One region of the Caballeronia sp. Lep1P3 genome, then DNA from elsewhere that is predicted to be linked to it. Evidence: riboswitches for the same ligand, from Rfam matches in the RefSeq annotation. Region 1 holds a riboswitch; each other region holds the start of a gene.
The links. Region 1 has a riboswitch for cobalamin ahead of LDZ27_RS10880 (TonB-dependent receptor domain-containing protein). Riboswitches for the same ligand answer to the same signal wherever they lie in the genome.

Region 1 (5,971 bases):
GCCGGCATCGTCATGATGGTGTGGGCGTACAAGCGGCATCGCCGCGTGACGGCGAACGCCGCCTGAAGGCGCGCGCACTGCGGCATCAGCGCGCCATCTGAACCGAGCCGGACACGTCGACGGCCACGGTCGTCGTGCCGGCTTCGAGCGCCATTGGCGCGGCCATCTTCGCATCGGCGCTCATCGCGCGCGATTGCATCATCATCACTGGGCGCGGCGCGACGCCGCTATGCCCGACGTTCACTTCGCGAATCGCATAGCTGCTGTAGCCGAATGCCTGCGACGCGGCTTGCGCCTGTTTGCGGAACGAATCGATGGCGTTCGCCGAGAGCTTCTGCTCGGCGGCGCGCTGCGCTTCGGGCGACAGCGAGAACGTGACGTTGCCGACCTGCATCGACGCGCTCATCTTGCCCGCCAGCTTGGACGCCGCCGCGAAGTCGTGCGATTCCAGCACGACTTCCGTGCGGCCGCGCCACGCGGAAATCTTGCCGTCGCGGTCCGTCGACGGATACACGGTGAACGAGCCGCTTCGCGCGGTCACGCCATCGACGCCCTTCGCTTCGCGCAATGCGGCGTCCGCGCGCTGATTGAGCGTTGCGGTGAGCGAGGAGGGATCCGCAGCTTCCTGCTCGTAGAAGAGCGTGATGGTGACGACATCCTGCGGCACCTGAGCCGTTGCCTGCGCGGACAGCGACAGCACGCCCGATGGCTGCGGATTGACGATTGCCGTCTGCGCGACGGCTGTGGTTGACATGCTGAGCGCAGCGCCCGACATCGCGAGCGCGAGTGCGGCGGCAATTTTCTTGTTGATCATGGAAGGACTCCGAACGCAAGGCATCGCGTGAATCGCGACGGCATTTAGGCGCTCGCCGCGCGCGTTTGGTTCCGGCCCTACAGAAGGCGTTCGGTAATAAAGCGCCACTCGTCTTCGGTGACGGGCGTGATCGACAGCCTGTTGCCGCGCGCGAGCACGCGCATGCCGGCTAGTTCTTCATGCTCGCGCAGTTCGGCGAGCGGGATGAGCCGCGTCTTCTTGACGAAGCTCACATCGACGAGCAACCAGCGCGGCGTTTCCTGCGTGGACTTGGGGTCGTAGTAGGCGCTCTTCGGGTCGAACTGCGTGGGATCGGGATACGCACCCGAGCACACTTTCGCGATACCCGCGATGCCCGGCTCCGGGCAACTGGAATGATAGAAGAGCACGCCGTCGCCTGCCTGCATCTGGTCGCGCATGAAGTTGCGCGCCTGATAGTTGCGCACGCCGGTCCACGGCAATGTCTTTTTCGGCGCGTGCGCGAGATGATCGATGCTCGCCTCGTCCGGTTCGGACTTCATCAGCCAGTAGCGCATGCTTTTCTTGTGTGCGAAAGGACGATGCAAATGACGACAATGCAAATGAAAACGGCATCGGTAAAAACCGATGCCGTATGGATGAGGTCCCCGCCACAGCCGCTAGGCCGGCATCCTGAACCTGGGTTCAAGATTGGTCGCGGTAAGCAACACTTCGGGTACATCAGACTGAGTGACGCGCGCGCCCGTGCTGCAAGGTTCCGCAACCGTGCCAATGTGACATTGGTTCAAGGAATATATGACCTTGGCGCACTGGGCAGGGAGACCTCACTCTACACCAATCGATGGCCTTGTGCAGCCCCTTGACAGCGATCTCGCGGTATCTTTTTTTGATTGACATCGCGACGCTGATTAGACGAACACATGAGCGTCACTGCGCCTCGTCACTGCACTTCATATTGCGCAATGACCGCGCCGAGTTGCTCGTTCATCGAGTGCATGGTGCGGCGAATTTCCTCCGCGGGGAAGGCCTCGCCATGACGCACGCTTTCCTGCAGCTTCAGCAATTCGGACGCCAGCGAAAGCGCGGCCATCACCGCGATGCGATCCGTGCCGCGCACGTTGCTCGCATTGCGCACCTTGTTCATTTCGGCATCGACGCGCGCGACCGCTTCGCGCAGTGCGCCTTCGGTTTGCGGCGAGCACGCGAGGCGATACGGTTGCCCGAGAATGGATACTTCGATCTGCGTGGTCGTCATGCCTTCTCTCCGTGATGATGCTCGCCGTGCAATTCGGCGGCGTGCGCGTGTTCGTGCTGTGCTTCGCGCGATGCGCCGGCGTCGGCGTTCAGAAGATCGAGCTGGTTGTCGCCTTCGGCCTGATGCCCTTTGCCGCGCGGCAGCTTTTCGAGGATCGCGTTGAGGCGCACTTGCGCGTCGTCGATCTTGGCGGAGAGAGAATCGCGTTCGGCTTGCAGCGTGTCGCGCTCATGACGCATCTGCACGAGTTCGGCCTGGACGCTGGCGAAGTCGGCGCGCAATTGTTCGATTTGTGCTTCGAGCGCGAGACGCGCCTGATGATGGCGCTCGCTGATCTGGATCAGCCGGCCGATATTTCCTGACAGTGATTCGAGTTCGTTGAGCATGTGCTGCGTCCTCTAAAGACCTCGCATTTTAGCGCGCTTCAAACGCGCTTCCGATAAATGTCTCGTTTCGAGACGTAACAGCACGCGATCTTGCGTGCATCGCCATGCATTCGTGTGCGGATTGGGTTCTCGCCGATGACCGGCATGCGAGACGAACGACAAGCGCCGATGCCGCCCGTTGCGCCCGGGCGCCGCATGCGCGCTTTCTTGACGGCCCAAACGCGCGCTCCTACACTTGCCGCACTTTTGGTGCTCGCGCCCGCGTCTCTCGCGGCGCAGTCAAACGGGAAACAGGAAGCGAAGTCCCGCAGAACGGGATGAGCCAACCTGTGCTGCCCCCGCAACGGTAAGCGACCGCAACGCAAGTTGCAAGTCGTCCCATGCGCGTTTTTTCGCGGGCCTCGCGTGCAATCGTTTGACGCGAGGCGCCCTGCAAGAAACGTGTCGATGCCACTGCGCGCTTGTCGCGCGGGAAGGCGGGACGATGCGTCGTCAGCCCGGATACCGGCCAATCGTCCAGCGCGCCATGCCTCGACATCGTTCGGACGCACGGCGCGCGCGTCGCGCACAGACCTCGCGGGGAGCGGGGCACGCGCCAGTCTCCAACGGGAACGCTTCACACATGGTCTTGCCTTCGTCCGGGCTCATTCGCCGCGCGCCGCGCGTCGTTCTTTTGGCCTGTCCATTGCTTCTTGCGCCGAGTGCGCACGCTCAATCCAGCGCTGAATCCAACGCTCAAACCCTCGCGCCCGTCGTCGTGACCGCGACGCGCGGCGCACAGCCGCTCGCCGATGCCATCCCGCAGACGACGCTCTTCGACGAGCAGGATATCGCCGATAGCAGCGCCGACGATGCGCTCGGTCTCATCGCGCTCGCGCCGGGCGTGCAGATCACGCGCAACGGCGGTCCGGGCGCGAACTCGGGCGTGTACATTCGCGGCGCGTCGTCGTCGCAGTCGCTTACGCTCATCGACGGCGTGCGCGTCGAATCGGTCTCGCTCGGCGCGGCGCAGCTTTCGCAATTGATGCTCGACCAGATCGGGCGCGTCGAAGTGGTGAACGGCAACGTGTCGGCGCTGTATGGATCGAACGCCATCGGCGGCGTCGTGCAGATCTTCACGAAAGAGGGCGAGCCGCATCCGCCGCGCTTTCATTTCGAAACCGAATACGGCAGCTATCACACGCAGCGGCAATCGGCGGGCGTCGACGGCGCGCTCGATGCCGATGGCCGCACCACGTTCAGCCTGAACGTATCGCGCGAGAAAACCGACGGCTTTTCCGCGATCGACCCGGCGCTCGCGCCCGGCGCGAATCCGAACGCGAACGGTTATCTCAACGAGAGCGTCGCCGCGACGCTGCGTCATAAATTTAGCGACAAGTGGGACGCGGGCGTGCGCTTCCTGCAGTCGAACGGCGTCGACAGTTTCGACGATGCCTACGGCACACCGACCGACATCAACAAGTCGCATGACCGCGTGCGTTCGGCATCGGTGTTCGCGAACGGCAAGCTGACCGACCGCTGGACGACGCACTTCACCATCGCGCAAGGACAGGACCGCGCGAACATCGAGCAGAACGGCGTCTATACGAGCCGCTTCAATTCTGAGACGCATCAGTATCTGTGGCAGAACGACTTCAGGCTCGCGGATACGCACAAGCTCGTCTTCGGCTACGAGCATCTCGATCAATCGCTCGATTCGGATCAGTTGAGCGCGCCCGACAGACATGTGAACTCGGTGTTCGCGGGCTACGTGGGGCGCTTCGGTCCGAGCGAAGTGCAGGCGAACGTGCGCCGCGACCAGTACTCCGACTTCGGTGGCGCGACCAGCTACTATCTGGGCTACGCCTACGACATCGACGCGCACTGGCGCGCGAGCGCGAGCTACGCGGCGTCGTTCCGCGCGCCGAGCTTCGACGATCTCTACTATCCGTTCAGCGGCAATCCGTCGATTCAGCCGGAGCGCAGTCATTCGGTCGAAGCCGCGTTGCAGTACGCGTCGAACAAAGTGGGCGTCCTGCGCGTGACCGCGTTCCAGACGCGCTATTCGAACCTGATCGACTACGTGTCCGACGGCAGCGGCTTCTATATCGCGCAGAACGTCGGGCGCGCGAAGGTGCAGGGCGTCGAAGGATCGTGGGCGGGGCATCTCGGCGCAACGGACGTGCGTGCGGGCGTGACGTTCCAGAATCCCGTCGACGAGACGAATCACGAGGAACTCACGCGACGCGCGCGGCGTTTCGCGACGCTCGCCGCGCATCGTTCGATCGGGCGCTGGCGCGTGGGCGGCGAGTGGATCGTGAGCGGCGCGCGCAGCGACTACGATTCGACGCTCGCGGGCTATGGCGTCGTCAATCTCTCGGCGCGCTACGACATCACGAAGTCGTGGTACGTGGGCGCGCGCATCGACAATCTGTTCGACCGGAACTATGAACTCGCTTATTCGTACAACACGCCGCGGCGCGGCGCGTATGTCACGCTCGGCTGGCATCCGTCGTGAGCGAAGCCGCTGACGCGCGCCGTCCGCTGAAGGCGATGACCGCGAGCCGCGCCGCGCTGATCTGGCTCGCGCTCGCCGCTGCGACGATCGCCATGCTCGTCGCATCGCTCGCGCTCGGCAGCGTCGCGCTCGCGCCATCGCGCGTGCTTGCTGCGGTCTTTCACGCGCTCTTTCACACGCTCTTTCACACGCATGCGGCCGCGCCCGATATCGCCGATGACATCGTGCTCACGCTGCGTCTGCCGCGCGCGCTCGCGGGCTTCGCGTCGGGTGCGCTGCTCGCGACCGCCGGCGCGCTGCTGCAAGTGCTGCTGCGCAATCCGCTCGCGGAGCCTTACGTGCTCGGCGTGTCAGGCGGCGCGGCGGCCTTCGCGCTTGCCGCGATGCTCGCGTCGATGCCGTGGTGGGGCGTCGATCTTGCCGCGTGCGCGGGCGCGTTCGCATCGATCGTGCTGGTGCTCGGGCTTGCACGCACGCACCTGTGGCGCGGCGAGCAGGACGCATCGCCGCGTCTTCTGCTGACGGGCGTGGTGATCGCGGCGGGCTGGGGCGCGCTCGTCACGCTGATGCTGAGCGTCGCGCCGGAGAACCGGCTGCGCGGCATGATCTTCTGGCTCACCGGCGATCTCAACGGCGCGGCGACGCCCTGGCCCGCGATGATCGCGCTTGCCGTGATGCTCGCCGTCATCGTGCCGGCCGCGCCGCGACTGAACGTACTCTTGCGCGGCGACGCGACCGCGCGCGCGCTCGGCGTCCCGGTCGGGCGATTGCGCCTGCGCGTGTATCTCGCGGCATCGCTCGCGGCGGCGGCAGCGGTGACGACGGCGGGAACCATCGGCTTCGTCGGACTCGTGGTGCCGCATCTCTTGCGGCTCGCGTTCGGCAACGATCAGCGCATGCTCGTGCCGGCCGCCGCGCTCGCGGGCGGGCTCGCCGTGATGAGCGCGGACCTTGCCGCGCGCACGGTGATCGCGCCGTCGCAATTGCCGGTCGGCGTGGTGACGGCGCTGATCGGCGTGCCGATGTTCCTCTGGATGCTG
Region 2 (5,971 bases), on a different replicon from region 1:
TCATATCGTCTGCATTCGAAAGATGTCCGCAATAGCGAATGCCTTCGGGAATGGCTTGCGCGAGCATGTCGGCATGACGCGGCGAGGCAACGCGATTAGCGAGCACGCCATGAAACGGAACATCCGCGCGATAACGCGCAAGCCCGAATGCCACTGCGCCGAAGGTTTGCGCCATGCCATGCGCGCCGATCACGGCGAGCACGGGCACGTTGAACGCGGCGGCAAGATCCGCGCTGCTGGGCGTGCCATCGAAAAGGCCCATGACGCCTTCGATCAGGATCCGGTCCGCATCGCGCGCGGCCTTTGCAAGCAACGCGCGGCATGCATCGAGGCCCACCATCGAAAGATGCAGCGAATAGACGGGCGATCCGCATGCGCGTTCGAGAATCATCGGGTCGAGAAAATCCGGCCCGGTCTTGAAGACGCGCACGCGCCGGCCCTGCCGCGTGTGATGGCGAGCGAGCGCGGCCGTTACCGTCGTCTTGCCTTGATGCGACGCGCTCGCGCCGATGAAAAGTGCGGGACAGTCAGGCATCGTGTCAGAACTCGACGCCGCGTTGCGCCTTCACGCCTTGCTCGCGATAGGGATGTTTCACGAGCCGCATCTCGGTGACGAGGTCGGCCAACTCGACGAGCGCATCCGGCGCATGACGGCCCGTAACGACCACATGCAGCATCGCGGGGCGCGCCTTCAGCACATCGAGCACTTCGTCTAGCGGCAGATAGTCGTATTTGAGGACCGTGTTGAGTTCATCAAGCACGACCATCTGATACGCGCCGCTTTCTATCATGCGACGCGCTTCGCTCCAGCCCTTGCGCGCGGTCGCCATGTCGGCTTCGCGGTTCTGCGTATTCCACGTATAGCCGTCGCCCATCGTGACGAAATCGCACTTCGCCATCGCGCTCAGGACATCGCGTTCGGACGTATGCAGCGCGCCCTTGATGAACTGCACGACGCCGAGCTTCATGCCGTGGCCGAGCACGCGCACGGCCATGCCGAACGCGGCTGTGGTCTTGCCCTTGCCGTTGCCCGTATTGACGATCAGCAAGCCCTTCTCGTGATCGGCGGCGGCCTGCTTCTTCTCGTGGCCTTCCTTGCGACGCTGCGTCATGCGCAGATGCGATTCGGTATCGGTTTTCATGGGCTTTTCGTGTCGTTCATGCTTCGTTCACTGCAATGGCGACCGTGACGCCGCCCGCGATCGTCTTGCGCACGGCTAACCGCCCGCCATCGCTTGCGAGCAGCGCGCAAGGCTCGCATACGCCATCGAGCAGAGTGGGGGCGATGTCGTCGGCGCCATAGAAACTCAAGGGCAGGCGATGACGCTCGCAAAACGCGCGCAAGCCCGCTTCATCCTGCTTGATGTCGATGCTCGCGACGCACGCGATATCCGCGAACGCAAGCCCTGAAGATCGAAGCGCGATGTGCACGGCCGTTTCTATCGCTTCGGCGCTCACGCCGCGTTTGCAGCCGATGCCGACTGCAAGTCCAGGCGGCCGCGCGCGATGAGACTCCATTGATTTGCACTGAACGAGAAGCTTGGCGCCGTGCATGCGTCCCTCGCGGATGCGCGGCGTTCGGCGAAACGCATGCGGTGTTGCATGCTTTGCGTTTCGTCCCCTGCGCTGGCCGGTATCCGGGCTTGCGACTTCATCGCGCGGCCTTCCCGCCTGATGACCGGCAGTGGCGTGAAGCACGATGCGCGGCATCGCAACGATGCGTGCCGCCAGTCGCGTACCGTTGCGGGGACAGCACAGGCTGGCGCGCGTTCTTCGCGAACTGAAGAGGCGGCTTCCTGTTTCCCGTTTAACTGCGCGTTGCGTGTGAACGCGCGAGCACCAGACGCGGGCAAAAGATAACACATGCACCTTATATCGGTATCGGCTTTCTTGACGCTCGTTCACGCGCAGCCTAGACTTCCACGCAGTTTTGGTGCTCGCGCGCGATGTCTTTCGCGCGCAGTCAAACGGGAAGCAGGAAGCGTCTCGCGTGTTCATGCGAACGGACGAACGCCAACCTGCGCTGCCCCCGCAACGGTAAGCGACTAGCGGCATTCACGCATCGAATGCCGCGCATTACGCACCGCGCCACTGTCGGTCATACGGCAGGAAGGCCGCGCAATGATGTCGCCAGCCCGGATACCGGCCAAACTACGCAGGGCCCGATGCCGCGGGGAGGCGGCACGGACCACGATCCACTAAGTCGTGCGCAATTCCAGTCCGGTCGTTCGCTTGCGATTCACTCATCGCGCGATGCACGGCGCACGCATACATGAGCCACGGAGCTACGATGCAAACCCGCAAGATTCCCGTCACGGTGGTGACAGGCTTTCTCGGCAGCGGCAAGACAACCCTCATGCGTCATATCCTCGCGAACGCGCAAGGCTTGCGTCTCGCTGTAATCGTCAACGAGTTCGGCGAGCTCGGCATCGATGGCGAAATCCTCAAGGGCTGCGGCATCGGCTGCGACGACGAAGCGGCATCGTCGGACCGCAATCTGTATGAGCTTGCAAACGGGTGCCTGTGCTGCACGGTGCAGGAGGCGTTCTATCCGGTGATGGAGCAGTTGCTCGAACGGCGCGAGCGCATCGATCACGTCCTCATCGAAACGTCGGGCCTTGCCTTGCCCAAGCCGCTCGTGCAGGCGTTCAACTGGCCGTCCATCAAGAATGCGTTCACCGTCGATGCGGTCATCACCGTGGTCGATGGTCCCGCCGCCGCGAGCGGACAGTTCGCCGCGAACCCGCAAGCCGTCGATGCGCAGCGCAGGGCCGATCCGAATCTGGATCACGAATCGCCGCTGCACGAGTTATTCGAGGATCAGCTTGCCTCGGCAGACCTCGTCATCGTCAACAAGATGGACCTGATGAATGAAGACGCGTGGCGATCGGTCGAAGCGCTCGTGCGTCCGGAGATTCCGCCCGAAGTGAAGATCGTCCCCGCGCAAATGGGCAAGCTCGACGTCCATGCGTTGCTCGGCCTGCAATCGGCGTCGGAAGAGACCATTCATTTGCGGCAGGATCATCACGGTTCCGCGGACGATGAAGGCCACGCGGATCATCATCACGACGAGTTCGATTCGGTCGTCGTTGCAGCGCATATCGAATCGCGCGAGCAAGCGATTGCCGCATTGCATACGCTCGTCGAGCACCACACGATCTATCGCGTGAAAGGGTTCGCCGCGCTGCCGGGCGCGGCCATGCGCCTCGTCGTGCAGGGCGTGGGACGGCGCTTCGACAGCTATTTCGACAGGCGTTGGCGCCAAGGCGAGGCAGAAAGCCGCTTCGTGCTGATCGGCGAGGGACTCGATACGCAAACGCTGCAGGCCGCATTCGACGCAGCGCTTGCCAACGCGCTCGCGCAGGCTTAAGCGCAATGCATCTGCTACGCACCACACCGGGCCGTTTCGTCGATGACGCTGCGGGCGTCATACGAATCGATCAGACGCGCGCGCCGATTGTCATACTCAGTTCCGCCGACACCACGCTCGCGCTGCTTGCAAGCGTGTTTCCGCGCCTGGAAGCGGGCTTCCCGGAAGTGCGGCTCGTGAACCAGTCCTTTCTGCGTCAGCCAGCGTCCGTCGACTTCTATATCGACGATGTGCTGCGTCATGCGAAGGTCGTGATCGTCGATCATCTTGGCGGCGAATCGTATTGGCCTTACGGCATCGAACGTCTTGTATCGCTTGCAAGAAGCGAGAATCAATTGCTCGCCATGTTCTCGGGCGATCTCACCGAAGACCCGAATCTCATCAGCAAGAGCACGGTTGATGCCGCGTTTTGCCGCGCACTGTCGCGCTATTTGCGCGAAGGCGGCGCGCGCAATGCGGAAGAGTTCTTGCGCGCGATCGGTCATCGCGCATTCGGCTTCGGACGCGAGCCGCAACCGCCAGGCCCGCTTCCTGCCGTCGCGATCTATCACCCCGAGCGCGAGATCGCAGTCATCGACGACTGGCGCGCGCGTTGGACCGAGGGTGCGCCCGTCGTCGCGGTCCTGTTTTATCGCGCGCATTTGCAGTCCGGTAATACGGCGGTGTTCGACGCGATCATCGAATCACTCGAAAAAGAAGGCCTGAATCCACTGCCCGTCGCGATTTCGTCGCTGAAGGACAGCGTGAGCCGCGAAGTGGTCGAGCGACTGTGCGCCCAGCATCGCGCGTCGCTCGTGCTGAACACGACGGCGTTCGCTGCGGGCGTGATCGGCGAAAGCGAGGCATTCGAAGTCGCGGGCGACGCGCCCGTGCTGCAAGTCATTCTGAGCGGCGGTAATCGCGATGACTGGGAGAAGGACAATCACGGCCTCAATTCGCGCGATGTCGCGATGCATGTCGCGTTGCCCGAAGTCGATGGCCGCATCATCACGCGCGCAGTGAGTTTCAAAGGCCTCGCGTATCGCTGTGTGCATACGCAGGTGGACGTCGTGCGCTATCAGGCCGATGCCGAGCGCGTGAGCTTCGTCGCTCAACTGAGCCGGCGCTGGTGCGCGCTGCGGCATACGCCCAACGCGGACAAGCGCATCGCGCTCGTGCTCGCGAACTATCCGGCAAGCGAAGGGCGCATTGGCAATGGCGTGGGACTCGACACGCCCGCATCGGCGGTCGGCATCTTGTCGATGCTCGCGAGCGAGGGCTATCGGACAGGCGATATTCCGCCGCATGGCGATGCGCTCATCGCCGCGCTCACGCAGGGCGTGACGAACGATCCCGTGGTGCGCGATCTGCGGCCTGCGCTTCAGAGCCTGTCGCTCGACGAATATCTCGACGCGTATCGAACGCTGCCTGCGGACGCGCGCGCCGCGCTCGAAAAAACATGGGGCGCGCCCGAGCAAGACCCAACGGTGAGACGCGGCCGGTTCATGATCGCGGGCTTGCGTTGTGGTCAGGTGTTCGTCGGCATTCAGCCGTCGCGTTCGCGCGAGCGCAACGACTACGCGAGCTATCACGACGCCGAACTCGTGCCGCCGCATTCGTATCTCGCGTTCTACATCTGGCTGCGCAAGCGCTTCAATGCCGATGCGCTCGTGCATGTCGGCAAGCACGGCAACCTCGAATGGCTGCCGGGAAAGAGCGTCGCGCTATCGGCCTCATGCTGGCCCGATCTCATTCTCGGTCCGATGCCGCATCTCTATCCGTTCATCGTCAACGATCCGGGCGAGGGCAGTCAGGCGAAGCGGCGGGCACAGGCGGTCATCATCGATCATCTGATGCCGCCGCTCACGCGCGCGGAGAACTACGGGCCATTGCAGGATCTGGAGCGTCAGGTTGACGAGTACTACGAAGCATTGATGGTCGATCATCGCCGCGCGAAGCTGCTGCGCAAGTCGATCCTCGCGAGCATCGTCGAAAACAGGCTGCACGAAGAACTCGGCTTCGCCGCGCCGCGCGATGCGGCTGGCGAAGACGCGTTGCTCACGCGCGCCGATGCATATCTCTGCGAGCTCAAGGAAGCGCAGATACGCGACGGGCTTCACATATTCGGCGTATCGCCGCAAGGCGCGCAGCGCCGCGATACGCTGCTCGCGCTCGGACGCTTTCCGACAGGCGACGGGCAGGGTGCGAACGCGAGTCTCATCGCGGCGCTTGCGCGTGATCTGGAACTCGGCGATGCCTTCGATCCGCTCGATGCCGACTGGTCCGCAACATGGAACGGCCCGCGCCCGCAAGTACTGGAAGCCGCCATCGACGGGCCGTGGCGTCATCATGGCGACACGCGCGAGCGGCTCGAAGCGCTTGCAGCGCAGATCATAGCGGGCAATGCGGATACGCCCGGCCCGCGTACTGCGCTCGTGCTGCAGCGCTTGCGTAACGATGTTCTTGCGCGCCTCGACGCATGCGGCCCGCAAGAGTCGATGCAGTTGAAGCGCGGACTCGAAGGTCGCTTCGTGCCGCCTGGACCGAGCGGTTCGCCATCGCGCGGCAGGCCCGATGTGTTGCCCACGGGCCGCAATTTCTATTCGGTCGATACGCGCGCCT
Region 3 (5,971 bases), on a different replicon from region 1:
GCGGATCGTCCAGTGCTGCAACGCGGGAATCTCGTGCAGATGCGACAGCGGCTCGCGCCCCAGCGTGAACATCGGCCGGCGAAACGGCGCAATGCATTCGACGATGCCGCGCCAATCCGCCGCCTCGCGCCAGTCGTCGCCCGGCTGCGGATTCCAGGCGCGGCGCCGCACGGCCCAGAGCGGCACATCGGCGAGCGTGCAGGCATCGCGCGCATGGCGGCTCATTTGCGCGGCATAAGGATGCGTCGCATCGACGACGAGCGCGATCTCCTGCTCACGCAAATAAGCGACAAGCCCCGCCACGCCGCCGAATCCGCCGACGCGCACCGCGCAGGCGAGATCGTCCGGCACGCGGCCGAGTCCCGCAATGCTGTAGACGTGCGGCGCTTTCAGGCGTCGCGCGATGAAGAGCGCATCGCCGGTTCCGCCGAGAAGCAGCGCGCGCTTCATGGCGACCATCACGCCGCGCTCCCGACGATCACGCCTTGCCGGTCGATGGCAAAGGTTTCGACTTCGACGCCGCGCGGCACGACGTCGAGCGCGACGTGGCGCGCGCGTTCGCAGACGACATCGCCGAGCGCGATGCCTTCGGCGCGCGCGAGCTTGAGCGCTTCCTGACTCGTGTTGGACGCGCGTATCGCCGACTGAAGCGCGCTCGTCGCGCCCGACTCCGCCGCCCATTGCGCAAGCAGCGGCAAATCGATGCTCGACGTGCGGCTATGCAGATCCATATGCCCCGCCGCGAGCTTGCTGAGCTTGCCGAACCCGCCGCACAGACTCAGCTTTTCGACGGGCGCGCGCCGCAGATGCTTGAGCACGGCGCCGGCGAAATCGCCCATTTCGATCAGCGCCATGTCCGGCAGCCCGTAACGCGCGCGCATCGCGTCTTCGCTCTGATTGCCGGTGCACGCCGCGATATGGCGCACACCGTTCGCGCGCGCGACATCGATGCCCTGATGAATCGACGCGATATACGCCGAGCACGAAAACGGCCTGACGATGCCCGTCGTCCCCAGAATCGACAAGCCGCCGACGATGCCGAGGCGCGGGTTCATCGTCTTCTGCGCAAGCGCCGCGCCGTTGACGACGCCGATACTCACGTCGAAGCCGCCCGCGTAGCCGGCGCTGGCCGCGAGCGCATCGAGATGCGCGGTCATCATCTGGCGCGGGACGGGGTTGATGGCCGGCTCGCCGATGGCGAGCGCGAGGCCCGCGCGTGTGACCGTGCCGACGCCCGGCCCAGCATGAAAGCGCACGCCAACAGCGGCGGACAAACGCACGCGCGCGAAAACGAGCGCGCCGTGCGTGACGTCGGGATCGTCGCCGGCATCCTTGATGACGCCGGCTTCGGCTTCGTCGCCCGCGCTTGAAACGACGCGGCAATACTCGAGCTTCATCGTGACGCGCTGGCCCTTCGGCAGCGCGATCTCGGCGCGCTCGCTCGCCTCGCCGGTCAGCAGCAGGCGCGCGGCGGCGAGGCTCGTCGCGGTCGCGCAGCTTCCGGTGGTGTAGCCGCTTCTGAGCGGCGCGGATTGTTCGGGAGTCTCGTCACGCATGGCGCGCAGCATTCGGGCGATCAGCCCTTCCTCGATACGAGCAGCGTGATCGGCAACGCTTGCCGCCACGTATCGAAGCTGCCGAGCGGCTCCGCATGCGCGAGGGCGATGCGCGTCAGTTCGCCGCCGTGCCGTGCGTGCCAGTCGACGAGCACGGCCTCGCCCTGCAGCGTGACGGCATTGGCGATCAGCCGGCCGCCCTGACGCAGCCGCGTCCAGCATGCGTCGAGCACGCCCGCCGCCGTCACGCCGCCGCCGACGAACACGGCATCGGGCGCGGCAAGGCCGTCGAGCGCGCCCGGCGCTTCGCCCTTCACGAGCCTGAGCGCGGGCACGCCGAGCGCATCGCGATTATGTTCGATGAGACGCTGCCGCGTTTCGTTCGCTTCGATCGCAATCGCGCGGCAAGACGGATGCGCGCGCATCCATTCGATGCCGATCGAGCCGCACCCCGCGCCCACGTCCCAAAGCAGTTCGCCGGGCTGCGGCGCAAGGCGCGCGAGCGTGATGGCGCGCACATCGCGCTTGGTGAGCTGGCCGTCGTGCCGGTACATGTCGTCGGGCAAGCCCGGCGTGAGCGGCGGACCCGCGTGCCCCGCATGCGTGCGGCATTCGATGGCGACGAGATTAAGCGCGGCCACGAGCGGCTCGCGCCAGTCATCGGCGCGTTCGTCGATGCGTCGCTCGTTCGCGCCGCCCAGATGTTCGAACACGGTCATGCGGCTCGCGCCGAAGCCGTGCGCCGTCAAAAGCGCGGCGATGGCGGCGGGCGTCGCGCCGTCCGCGCTCAGCACGAGAAGACGCTCGCCGCGAAAGGCATGCGCGAGCAGCGAGGCGACCGGACGTCCGACGAGCGACACGCATCGCGCATCCTGTAACGCCCAGTGCAGCCGCGCCGCCGCGAGCGACAGCGACGATGCCGCCGGAATCACGCGCATCTCGTCGGGAGAAAGCTCGCGTGCGAGCGTCGCGCCGACGCCGAAGAACATCGGGTCGCCGCTCGCGAGCACGCACGCCTGCGCGCCGCTCGTGCGCTCGGCAAGCACGGCATCGAGCGAAAACGGGCTTGGCCACGCGATGCGCCGTGCAGCGATGCGTGCAGGCAGGAACGCGAGATGACGCTCGCCGCCGTGAATGGACGCGGCCCGCATGAGCGCGCGCCGCGCCTCGCGGCTCAAGCCATGCCAGCCGTCCTCGCCGATGCCTACCACGGTCAGCCAGGTCGACATGCGCGGTGCCCTCCTTGCGTTTCGCCGCGCGCCGGATGCGAAAACCCCATGCGCGAAGCGGTCTGATGGTCGATAAAAGCGGGCATAATAACCCGGTCCGTCGGTGCCCGAAGGGAGCGATCCTCAGGGCCTAACAGGGAACACAGCGAAACTGTGGCTGCCCCCGCAATTGTACGCAGCGAGTCCGCGCTCCACTGCGACTGGTTTATACCGGGAAGGCCGGCGCGGGCGGCGACCTGCCAGCCAAGAGACCTGCCGACTCCACGTCTCAATGCATTATTCGCGCGACGCCGACCGGGCGGGGTGTACCGGTCGGCGCACGCGCGAAACGCACCGGTCACGCTTTTGAACGCTTCTTTTCCGACATCGCGGCCATCGGCTTGTCCCGGCCTCATGCGCGTCGTGCAGGCGCGCGACGGCGGGCTCGCGCGCCTGCGTCTCGCGGGCGGCGAGCTTCGCGCGGACGCGGCGCATGCGCTTGCGCACGCGGCCATGTGCTGCGGCAGCGGCATCATCGACATTACGAATCGCGCGAACCTGCAATTGCGCGGCATCCACGACGACGCGCACGCGCGGCTCGTCGGCATCGCGCTCGACGCCGGGCTCGGCCCGCAAGCGCAAGGCGGCGACGATCTGCGCAACGTGATGCTGAGTCCGCTCGCAAGCGACGCTACGCGCGCGCTTTGCGACGCCATCGTCGGCGCGATGCAGCGGGATCCCGCGTTGCACGCGCTGTCGCCCAAATTCGCGCTGCAGCTCGACGGCGGCGAACGGCTCGCGATGCTCGATCATCCTCACGACGTGTGGCTGAGCGCAACGGACGACGGATCGCGCTATGCGTTCGGTCTGGGAGGAACGGTGCCGCATCGCATCGGCGATGCGCCGGCGCTCGGCAGCGTCGCGCGCGATGATGTGGTCGCGTTCGTGCTGTCCGCGCTGCATGCGTTTCTTGCTCGCGCATCGAATGAAGAGCACAGGATGCGGGCGCTGATCGCGCGCATCGGCTTGCCTCTTATTGTGGATTCCTTATCATTCGACGCAGTCCGCAGCGACTGGCGACGCGCCCCCGCCGATGCCTCGTTGCGCTTCGGCGCGCATCCGATGCCCGACCGCGCCGCATGGTATGTGGGCGCGCAACCGCCATTGGGACGCCTCGACGCCGCCACGCTCGACGCCCTCGCCGATCTCGCCTCCGCGCACGCGCAAGGCCGTCTCGTGATGACGCCGTGGCAAGGCGTGCTGCTGCCGGATGTCGCGGAAAGCCGCACGCGGTATGTGATCGAGCGTCTCGATGCGCTCGGTCTCGTCACCGATGCGAACGCGCCGCTTGCGCGCATGATCGCGTGCAGCGGCTCGACTGGCTGCGCAAGAAGCCATGCCGATACCAAAGCCGATGCACACCGCCTCGCCACGCTGCTGCGCGCTCCCGTCGACGTGCACCTGAGCGGGTGCGAACGCTCGTGCGCGGCGGCGCATCCGGTCCCCGTCACGATGATGGCGGTGTCGCATGCGCGCTATGACCTGCATGTGGACGCGCGCATCGCCGCACGCAATTTATCCATCGAAGAGGCGGCCGAATGGCTCGCCCGGAGCCATGCCGATGCTTGACTACCTACGCGACGGCGCGCAGATCTATCGTGAATCGTTCGCGACGATCCGCACCGAAGCCGACTTGCGCGCCATTCCAGGCGACCTCGAAAAGCTCGCCGTACGACTGATCCATGCATGCGGCATGGTCGATATCGTCGACGATCTGCGCTTCTCTGCCGGCGCAGGCGATGTCGGCCGCAACGCGCTCGCGGCCGGCGCGCCGATACTGTGCGATGCCCGCATGGTCGCGGAAGGCATCACGCGCGCGCGCCTGCCCGCCGACAACCGCGTGATCTGCACGCTCGCCGATCCGTCCGTGCCCGAACGTGCCCGCGCGATGGGCAACACGCGCTCGGCCGCCGCGCTCGAACTGTGGCGGCCGCATCTCGAAGGCGCGATCGTCGCGATCGGCAACGCGCCTACCGCGCTCTTTCATCTGCTCGACATGCTCGATGCCGGCGCGCCCCGGCCCGCGCTGATTCTCGGCTTTCCTGTCGGGTTCATCGGCGCGGCGGAATCCAAAGCGATGCTTGCCGCGGATAGCCGCGGCGTGCCTTATGTCGCGCTGCTAGGCCGGCGTGGCGGCAGCGCAATGGCCGCCGCCGCGGTGAACGCACTTGCTTCGGAGACCGAATGATGAGCGGCCGGCTCTACGGTCTCGGCGTCGGTCCGGGCGACCCCGAACTCATCACCGTGAAGGCGCTGCGGCTTCTCAAGGCAGTGCCCGTCGTCGCGTACTTCGTCGCGAAGGGCAAGAAAGGCAATGCGTTCGGCATCATCGAGTCGCATCTGGAGGACGCGCAAACGCGCCTGCCGCTCGTCTATCCCGTCACGACCGAAGCGCTCGAACCGCCGCTTTGCTACGAGACGATCATCAGCGGGTTCTACGATGAAGCCGCGCTCGCCATCGCGCATCATCTCGAAGCCGGACGCGATGTCGCCGTGATTTGCGAAGGCGATCCGTTCTTCTACGGCTCGTACATGTATCTGCACGATCGTCTCGCGGGCCGCTTCGATGCGCTCGTGGTTCCGGGCGTATGTTCCATGCTCGGCGGCGTATCCGTGCTCGGCACGCCGCTCGTCTATCGCAATCAGAGCCTGAGCGTGCTGTCGGGCGTGCTTCCCGAAGAAGAACTCCGCCACAAACTCGAAGCAAGCGATGCGGCGGTCGTCATGAAACTCGGGCGCAACTTCGAGAAGGTGCGGCGCGTGCTCGTCGAACTCGGCCTCGACAAGCGCGCGTTGTATGTCGAGCGCGCGACGATGGCGAATCAACGCATCGTGCCGCTCGATGAAGTGGATCCGATGGCTTCGCCCTATTTCTCGCTACTCGTCGTGCCGGGGGAAAGATGGCGGGCATGAGCGATGTTTCTGCAATGGCCATCGTCGCGCTCGGCGAAGGCTCCATGCACACCGCGCGACGCATTCAGGCGCGTTACGCGGGGTCGCTCGTGCATGGACTCGCGAGCCGCGTCCATGCGGACGTCCCCTACGACGACTTCGGCGCGCACATACGCGCGCTTTACGTGGCGAACACGCCTGTCGTCGCGCTGTGTTCGGCGGGTATCGTCATCCGTGCGCTCGCGCCGTGTCTTG
Region 4 (5,971 bases), on a different replicon from region 1:
CGATTCATCGCGCGTCATTCGGTGGTGCGTCAGCATGACGGCGAGACGATCACGCGCATCGCCTGCCGTCACTGCTGAAACGATTCAGTAAACCTCGGGGACGTACATCGATTCCGGCACAGGCTGGCGCAGGTAATCCGGATTGAATACGCGCTCGGGCAAGTCGATCGGGGAATGCTCGACCTCGTGATACGGCACCTGACTCAACAGGTGATGAATGCAATTCAAACGGGCGCGTTTCTTGTCGACGGCCTGCACCACCCACCACGGCGCTTCGGGAATATGCGAGCGCTGCAGCATCACTTCCTTGGCAGCCGTGTACGCTTCCCAGCGCCGGCGGCTCTCCAGGTCCATCGGACTTAGCTTCCACTGCTTGAGCGGATCTTCGATGCGCGCTTCGAAGCGCACTTCCTGTTCGTCGTCGGTAATGGAGAACCAGTACTTGATGATCTGAATGCCGCTGCGCACGAGCATCTTCTCGAACTCGGGAACCGAGCGAAAGAATTCTTCATACTCTTCGTCAGTACAGAAGTGCATGACGCGCTCGACGCCCGCGCGGTTATACCAGCTTCGATCAAATAGCACGATCTCGCCGCCCGCCGGCAGATGCGATACATAGCGCTGGAAATACCACTGCGTGCGCTCGCGATTGTTCGGTGCCGGCAGAGCGGCCACGCGACAAACGCGCGGATTGAGCCGCTGCGTGATGCGCTTGATGGCACCGCCTTTTCCAGCGGCATCTCGCCCTTCGAAGATCACGACGAGGCGGTGCCCCGTATGCACCACCCAGTCCTGCAGCTTGACGAGTTCGCCTTGCAGGCGGAACAGCTCGCGAAAATAGGTCTTGCGAAGCTGACGCTCTTCATCGGAGAAGGCCGCTTCGCCGTCGAGAAAGCGGTCGTCGATCTCCATCTCGAACTCTTCGTCATAGCTGTCGATCAGGTCGGCGTGAAAGCGGCGCTGCTTGTCCGTCGTGGTCATGAGGTGCTCCGTAAGCATGCTGTCGTTGTGCGCGGCACGGAACGGTCGATTATGACGATTTCATGTTGCAGTCATATGACTCGGCCGATGCGTTCGATTGTAGAAAGCCGCGCGCTTTATGACACGCGGGCTGCCGCCTTTAGAATGATCGGGCTTTTCAATGGCATCCCGATGGCATCCGACGGCACTTACTCAAAGAGGCGATTCAACGATGACCGACACCTCCGCCGCAATTCCCGCATTCGATGCAGCGCAAACAGCGCGCCTTCTGCCATACGACCGCCTCGTCGACACGCTCGCTGCGACGATGCTCGACTATGCGGCGGGCCGCATCGCCAGTCCCGAGCGCCTCGTCGTGCCGCTTGCCGAGGGCGGCGTGATGTTGTCGATGCCCGCGACCGCCGAGGATATCGCGATGCACAAGCTCGTCAACGTTTGCCCCGGCAATAGTGCGCGCGCCTTGCCGACGATACACGGGCAAGTCACTGCATTCGATGCCGCCACGGGCGTGCCGCAATTCATGCTCGACGGACCGACCGTGACAGGCCGCCGCACGGCAGCGGTATCGATGCTTGCAATTCGCACGCTCGCTTCGATGCCGCCGCGAGAAGTGCTCGTCATCGGCACCGGCAAGCAGGCTGCATCGCATGTGGAGGCGTTGGCGAGCGTGTATCCGGATGCGCGCGTTTTCGTGCTCGGCTCGCGTGAAGGCAGCGCAAGCGCATTCTGTGCGAAGCACGCCGGTCTCTCGCCTAACATCGCGCCGCTTCATAGCGCATCCATTCCCGAATCGGTCGATGTCGTGATCGCCGCGACGACGAGCAAAACGCCTGTTTATACGCTGCCGGCAAGCGCCGCGCGGCTCGTGATCGGCGTGGGCGCATTCACGGCTGAGGCCGCCGAAATCGCCGCTTCGACTATTCACGCAAGCGAGCTTTATGTCGACGATGCCGCAGGCGCGCGTCACGAAGCAGGCGACTTCATTCTCGCGGGCGTCGACTGGAACGCGGTTCGGCCGCTTGCGGAAGCGCTCGCATCGAGCGAGCGCCCTGGGCGGCCGGTCGTGTTCAAGTCGGTCGGATGCGCGGCGTGGGATCTCGCTGCGTGTCGCGTGGCGAAGGCTTTGTTGTCGGACAAAAAGACAGCTTGATGACAGCGTGGAACGGTCTTTGCTGCATGCTTGTTCAATGACGTTTGCGCGTCGGCGCTCGAGCATTTCAGCGAATGAAGAGACCAATGAATAGTCGAAACGACACTGACCGGGCTGCGTGGGCCCATGTACGCGGCAAGGCCTACGACGGCGGCGCCGGCGACAGGGCGCATGTCGCCCAAGGACGCACTGCACCGCCTGCGGCCTACTTCATCTCCGTTCTGGAACTGGCGACGGGAGAGAAGCTAGGCAACGACGAGCGCGCGCGCGCCGTCGCGATGCTCGAGAGCGAGTTCGGCGCGGGAAGGCCGCGCACGCTCAAGGAAGCGGTGCGAATCTGCGCGGCGGCCATCGATTCTTCAACGTTGCAGCGCATGGCGCGCGGAGCGAAGGCTTAATCGTCTCCTTAAAAAAGTCCTTCGATGAGCGCGTTTTTTCATACGCGTGTAAAAGAAGCGCGCTATTTCACCGTTTGAATCACTTCGAAGCCTTCGAATTCGGGGTGGCCAAGATAAAGCCGACGCGTCTCGCCGCCTGCATTGCGATGCGCGGCGCGAAACGCGTCCGAACGCGTCCAGTCCTCGAACGCCGCCTGATTCGCCCAGACTGTGTGGCTCGAATAGAGGACGTAGTCGTCCTTGACTGGCCCCTTTAGCAAGTGAAACTCGACAAAGCCGGGCACATCCTTGAGATGCGTGTCGCGGCTCGTCCACAAGCGTTCGAATTCCGCTTCCGCACCGGGCACGATTCTGAAACGATTCATGGCGATATACATGTCGCTATTTTCCTTTTGGGCAAGCGCTAAAAAGCCTAGCCGCGCCCGAGTTCGACGATCGTCTCAAAGCCGCCAAAGAACATGCGCCGGGCGTCGAAAGGCGGCTCTTCCTTTTCCATCATGGCCTTCAGACGCGGGTCGTTCATGACCTTTGCGTTGACCGTGTCGCGAGCTTCGCGCGATTCATAACGTATCCACGAAAACGCGACCGTCTCGCCTTCCTGCAATTGCACGCTTTGCGGAAACGATGTGAGCTGGCCGGGCTTGACGTCATCCGCGATGGTTTCCACGAACTGCAGCGCGCCATGTTCCAGCCAGATTTTTCCCGCTTCCTCGGCCATCGCGCGATAGGCATCGATCCTGTCTAAGCGCACCGGTACCACGAAACCGTCCACATAGTGCGTCATGAGCGTCTCCTTTAAGAAAGCTGCAATCGTTCGAGTGCGCGGCGGCCTATGAAGTTTCTTGCACGCGCCAGCCTTCGCGCACTGCGTCATAGTCGAGCGTAATCGATGATAACGGTGCGAAATCCACCGAGCGAATAGACGCGAGTGGTTCGCCGCGCACATGCGCGAGCGCGACCTTGAGCACGATCGCATGCGTCACCACGATGCAACATTCGCACGAAGCCTCGCGCGCAAGACGCGCAAGCGCTTGAGTGACACGTTGCGCCAGCATCGCGATGCTCTCGCCGCCATGCGGCCTTGCATCGACGTTCGAGAGCCACGCAGCGACGCCTTGCGGGTCCGATTCGGCCATGTCGCGTATCGAGTGCCCGCGCCAGCGCCCGTAGTCGATGTCGCCGAAAGCCGGATCGATGTCGAATGAATGCGTGATCCATGAGGCCGTTGCGCGCGCCGCAGCCGCGGGACTGGCAATGACACGTTCATCGCACCGTGCACGAAGATGCGCGAGCGTAGCGCGTTCGTCGCGTGCAACGGCATCGTCGGGAGAAGGAAAGCGCGCGGCTCTCATCGCATGCGTGGCGGCGTGGCACAGCAGAATGAATTTCAAAGCAAACTCGCATAGAGCGATTTCGTTGCTGTACTTTGCCGGCATTCATCATAGAATGGCAAGCTTGCAATGCGAGGAAGCCGGTGCAAACCCGGCACGGTCGCGCCACTGTAAGCGGTTCGTCGTCAATGACACGGCCCGCGAGTCAGACCCCGCTGCAAGCTCTTCGTCTATCGGGACGCGCTTTTCCCCTGGAGAAATTCAATGAACGCTTCTTCTCACGCGCCGGTCTATTCCGCTGCTTCCGCTTCGCCTTCGCTCGATGCGCCGGTTCCCATTCCGGTGCGCGAAGTCTTGCCCTGGGCCGTGTTTATCGGCCTCATTCTGCTGATCGCGATCTATTTCGTCGGCGCGGAACAAGGCGCCACGTCGATCTTCTCGGGTATGTACGTGCACGAGTTCGTCCACGATGGCCGGCATCTGCTCGGCTTTCCCTGCCACTGAGGACGCGCCATGATTCGCAGTTTGCTCATACGCGGCATGATCGCGGGACTCGTCGCGGGCCTGCTCGGATTCGGCTTTGCAAGGACGTTTGGTGAGCCGGCCGTTGCGCGCGCCATTGCGTTCGAGGAAAAGCACGAACACGCGCATGATGATGATAAAAGCGCGGCCAATGCGCACGATCATGATGGCGACGAAGAACTCGTGAGCCGCGATACGCAGGCAGGACTCGGTCTTTTCACCGGCGTCGCGGTATTCGGCACCGCGCTTGGCGGCATCTTCTCACTCGTCTTTGCGTTCGCCTATGGGCGGCTTGGCGCATTGCATGCACGCGGCACATCGGCCTTGCTCGCGACGTTGGGCTTCGTGAGCGTCGCCATCGTGCCCCTCATCAAATATCCGCCTAATCCGCCCGCCATCGGGAACCCCGAGACCATCGGGCCGCGCACCGCATTGTTCTTTGGCATGTTGGCGATTTCGGTCGCGGCGGCGGTCTTCGCCGTATGGCTGCAAAGGCGGTTGCATGCGCGTCACGGCAACTGGAACGCGACGATCATCGCGGGCGCTTCATATGTTGCATTGATAGCGGTTGCGCAGATCGCGTTGCCGCGCGTCGATGAAGTGCCCGCCGATTTCTCCGCGTCTTTGCTGTGGCAATTTCGCGTCGTGGCAGTCGGCATTCAGGTGATCGTATGGACGACGCTCGGGCTTCTGTTCGGCGCACTGGCAGCGCGTGAAGTCGAGCGGCCCGCGCTAGCGCAACGTCGCGGCTTGTCTGCCGGGTAATGCATCGAGCAGCGCGAGCTTCGCGGCATCGTCCATCTGTCGGAACTGCTTGATCTCTTCGCGGCTTCGGAAGCATCCCGCGCACAGGCCGTGCGCGGGATCGAGCTTGCATACGCCGGTGCACGGCGAGCCGATAGGTTGCTGCGCTTTTGCGCGTTCGATGGTGAAGGCGAGGTCGATGATCGTCATAGCGGTTCGCCGCGAAAGAGGGCTGCGGCTGCCGCCGGATTCGACGGCCAGTAAGCGTGCATATAAGTGGCTGTGATCTTGCCTTGCCGATAAAGCGCTTCGCCTTCGGTATGCGTGGTCGCGTGCCTGGCGATGAGCATCGGCTGCATCGTCGTTTCCAGCGTGGAATAGTGGAACGTGTGACCCATGAGCGGGCCGTGCGATGAATCGAGCCGCTGCATCGCGAGACGCGCGAGACGCCGCTGCATCGATGCGTTGCCGGGCAGCATCCCAAGCATGCCATGGCGCACGCCTTCCACATCGATGAGCGAATCGAGGAGATAGAGCATGCCTCCGCATTCCGCCACGACAACGCGTTCGTTCGCGACATGCATGGCAATCGATGCCCGCGTGCGCGCGTTCGATGCGAGCGTCGCCGCGTGCAGTTCCGGATAACCGCCGGGAAGATAGAGCGCGTCGGCGTCGGCGGGAACGGGTTCATCGGCAAGCGGCGAGAAGGTGCTGATGCGTGCGCCCAGCGTTCTCAGCAAATCGACGTTGGCGGGATAGATGAACGAGAACGCGGCATCGCGCGCGATAGCGATATGCAGCCCATTGAGCAGACGCGGCGGCGCTTCGAGCGTCGCGTCTTCGAA

Region 2: another riboswitch for cobalamin. It lies ahead of LDZ27_RS18150 (cobalamin biosynthesis protein); the one in region 1 lies ahead of LDZ27_RS10880 (TonB-dependent receptor domain-containing protein).
Region 3: another riboswitch for cobalamin. It lies ahead of cobG (precorrin-3B synthase); the one in region 1 lies ahead of LDZ27_RS10880 (TonB-dependent receptor domain-containing protein).
Region 4: another riboswitch for cobalamin. It lies ahead of LDZ27_RS18175 (CbtB-domain containing protein); the one in region 1 lies ahead of LDZ27_RS10880 (TonB-dependent receptor domain-containing protein).

The regions. Positions count from the first base shown of each region.
Region 1 is NZ_CP084265.1:2,318,964-2,324,934, reverse strand. It holds gene lgt (prolipoprotein diacylglyceryl transferase) at 1-66, shown strand, start outside; gene LDZ27_RS10905 (SIMPL domain-containing protein) at 86-754, opposite strand; gene LDZ27_RS10900 (EVE domain-containing protein) at 892-1,350, opposite strand; RNA gene ssrS (6S RNA) at 1,434-1,616, opposite strand; gene LDZ27_RS10890 (cell division protein ZapA) at 1,734-2,048, opposite strand; gene LDZ27_RS10885 (ATPase) at 2,045-2,434, opposite strand; cobalamin riboswitch at 2,665-2,962, shown strand; gene LDZ27_RS10880 (TonB-dependent receptor domain-containing protein) at 3,057-4,931, shown strand; gene LDZ27_RS10875 (iron ABC transporter permease) at 4,967-5,971, shown strand, end outside.
Region 2 is NZ_CP084266.1:783,019-788,989, reverse strand. It holds gene LDZ27_RS18160 (cobyrinate a,c-diamide synthase) at 1-535, opposite strand, end outside; gene cobO (cob(I)yrinic acid a,c-diamide adenosyltransferase) at 540-1,142, opposite strand; gene LDZ27_RS18150 (cobalamin biosynthesis protein) at 1,159-1,518, opposite strand; cobalamin riboswitch at 1,611-1,859, opposite strand; cobalamin riboswitch at 1,915-2,166, shown strand; gene cobW (cobalamin biosynthesis protein CobW) at 2,291-3,370, shown strand; gene cobN (cobaltochelatase subunit CobN) at 3,376-5,971, shown strand, end outside.
Region 3 is NZ_CP084266.1:772,793-778,763, forward strand. It holds gene LDZ27_RS18095 (cobalt-precorrin-6A reductase) at 1-450, opposite strand, end outside; gene LDZ27_RS18100 (cobalt-precorrin-5B (C(1))-methyltransferase) at 459-1,556, opposite strand; gene cbiE (precorrin-6y C5,15-methyltransferase (decarboxylating) subunit CbiE) at 1,577-2,785, opposite strand; cobalamin riboswitch at 2,870-3,060, shown strand; gene cobG (precorrin-3B synthase) at 3,131-4,393, shown strand; gene LDZ27_RS18115 (precorrin-8X methylmutase) at 4,386-5,012, shown strand; gene LDZ27_RS18120 (precorrin-2 C(20)-methyltransferase) at 5,009-5,737, shown strand; gene cobJ (precorrin-3B C(17)-methyltransferase) at 5,734-5,971, shown strand, end outside.
Region 4 is NZ_CP084266.1:789,115-795,085, reverse strand. It holds gene LDZ27_RS18210 (hypothetical protein) at 1-78, shown strand, start outside; gene ppk2 (polyphosphate kinase 2) at 85-981, opposite strand; gene lhpI (bifunctional Delta(1)-pyrroline-2-carboxylate/Delta(1)-piperideine-2-carboxylate reductase) at 1,193-2,131, shown strand; gene LDZ27_RS18195 (hypothetical protein) at 2,218-2,529, shown strand; gene LDZ27_RS18190 (antibiotic biosynthesis monooxygenase) at 2,592-2,906, opposite strand; gene LDZ27_RS18185 (DUF1428 domain-containing protein) at 2,942-3,313, opposite strand; gene LDZ27_RS18180 (histidine phosphatase family protein) at 3,360-3,920, opposite strand; cobalamin riboswitch at 3,932-4,095, shown strand; gene LDZ27_RS18175 (CbtB-domain containing protein) at 4,125-4,364, shown strand; gene LDZ27_RS18170 (CbtA family protein) at 4,374-5,147, shown strand; gene LDZ27_RS18165 (DUF1289 domain-containing protein) at 5,115-5,336, opposite strand; gene LDZ27_RS18160 (cobyrinate a,c-diamide synthase) at 5,333-5,971, opposite strand, start outside.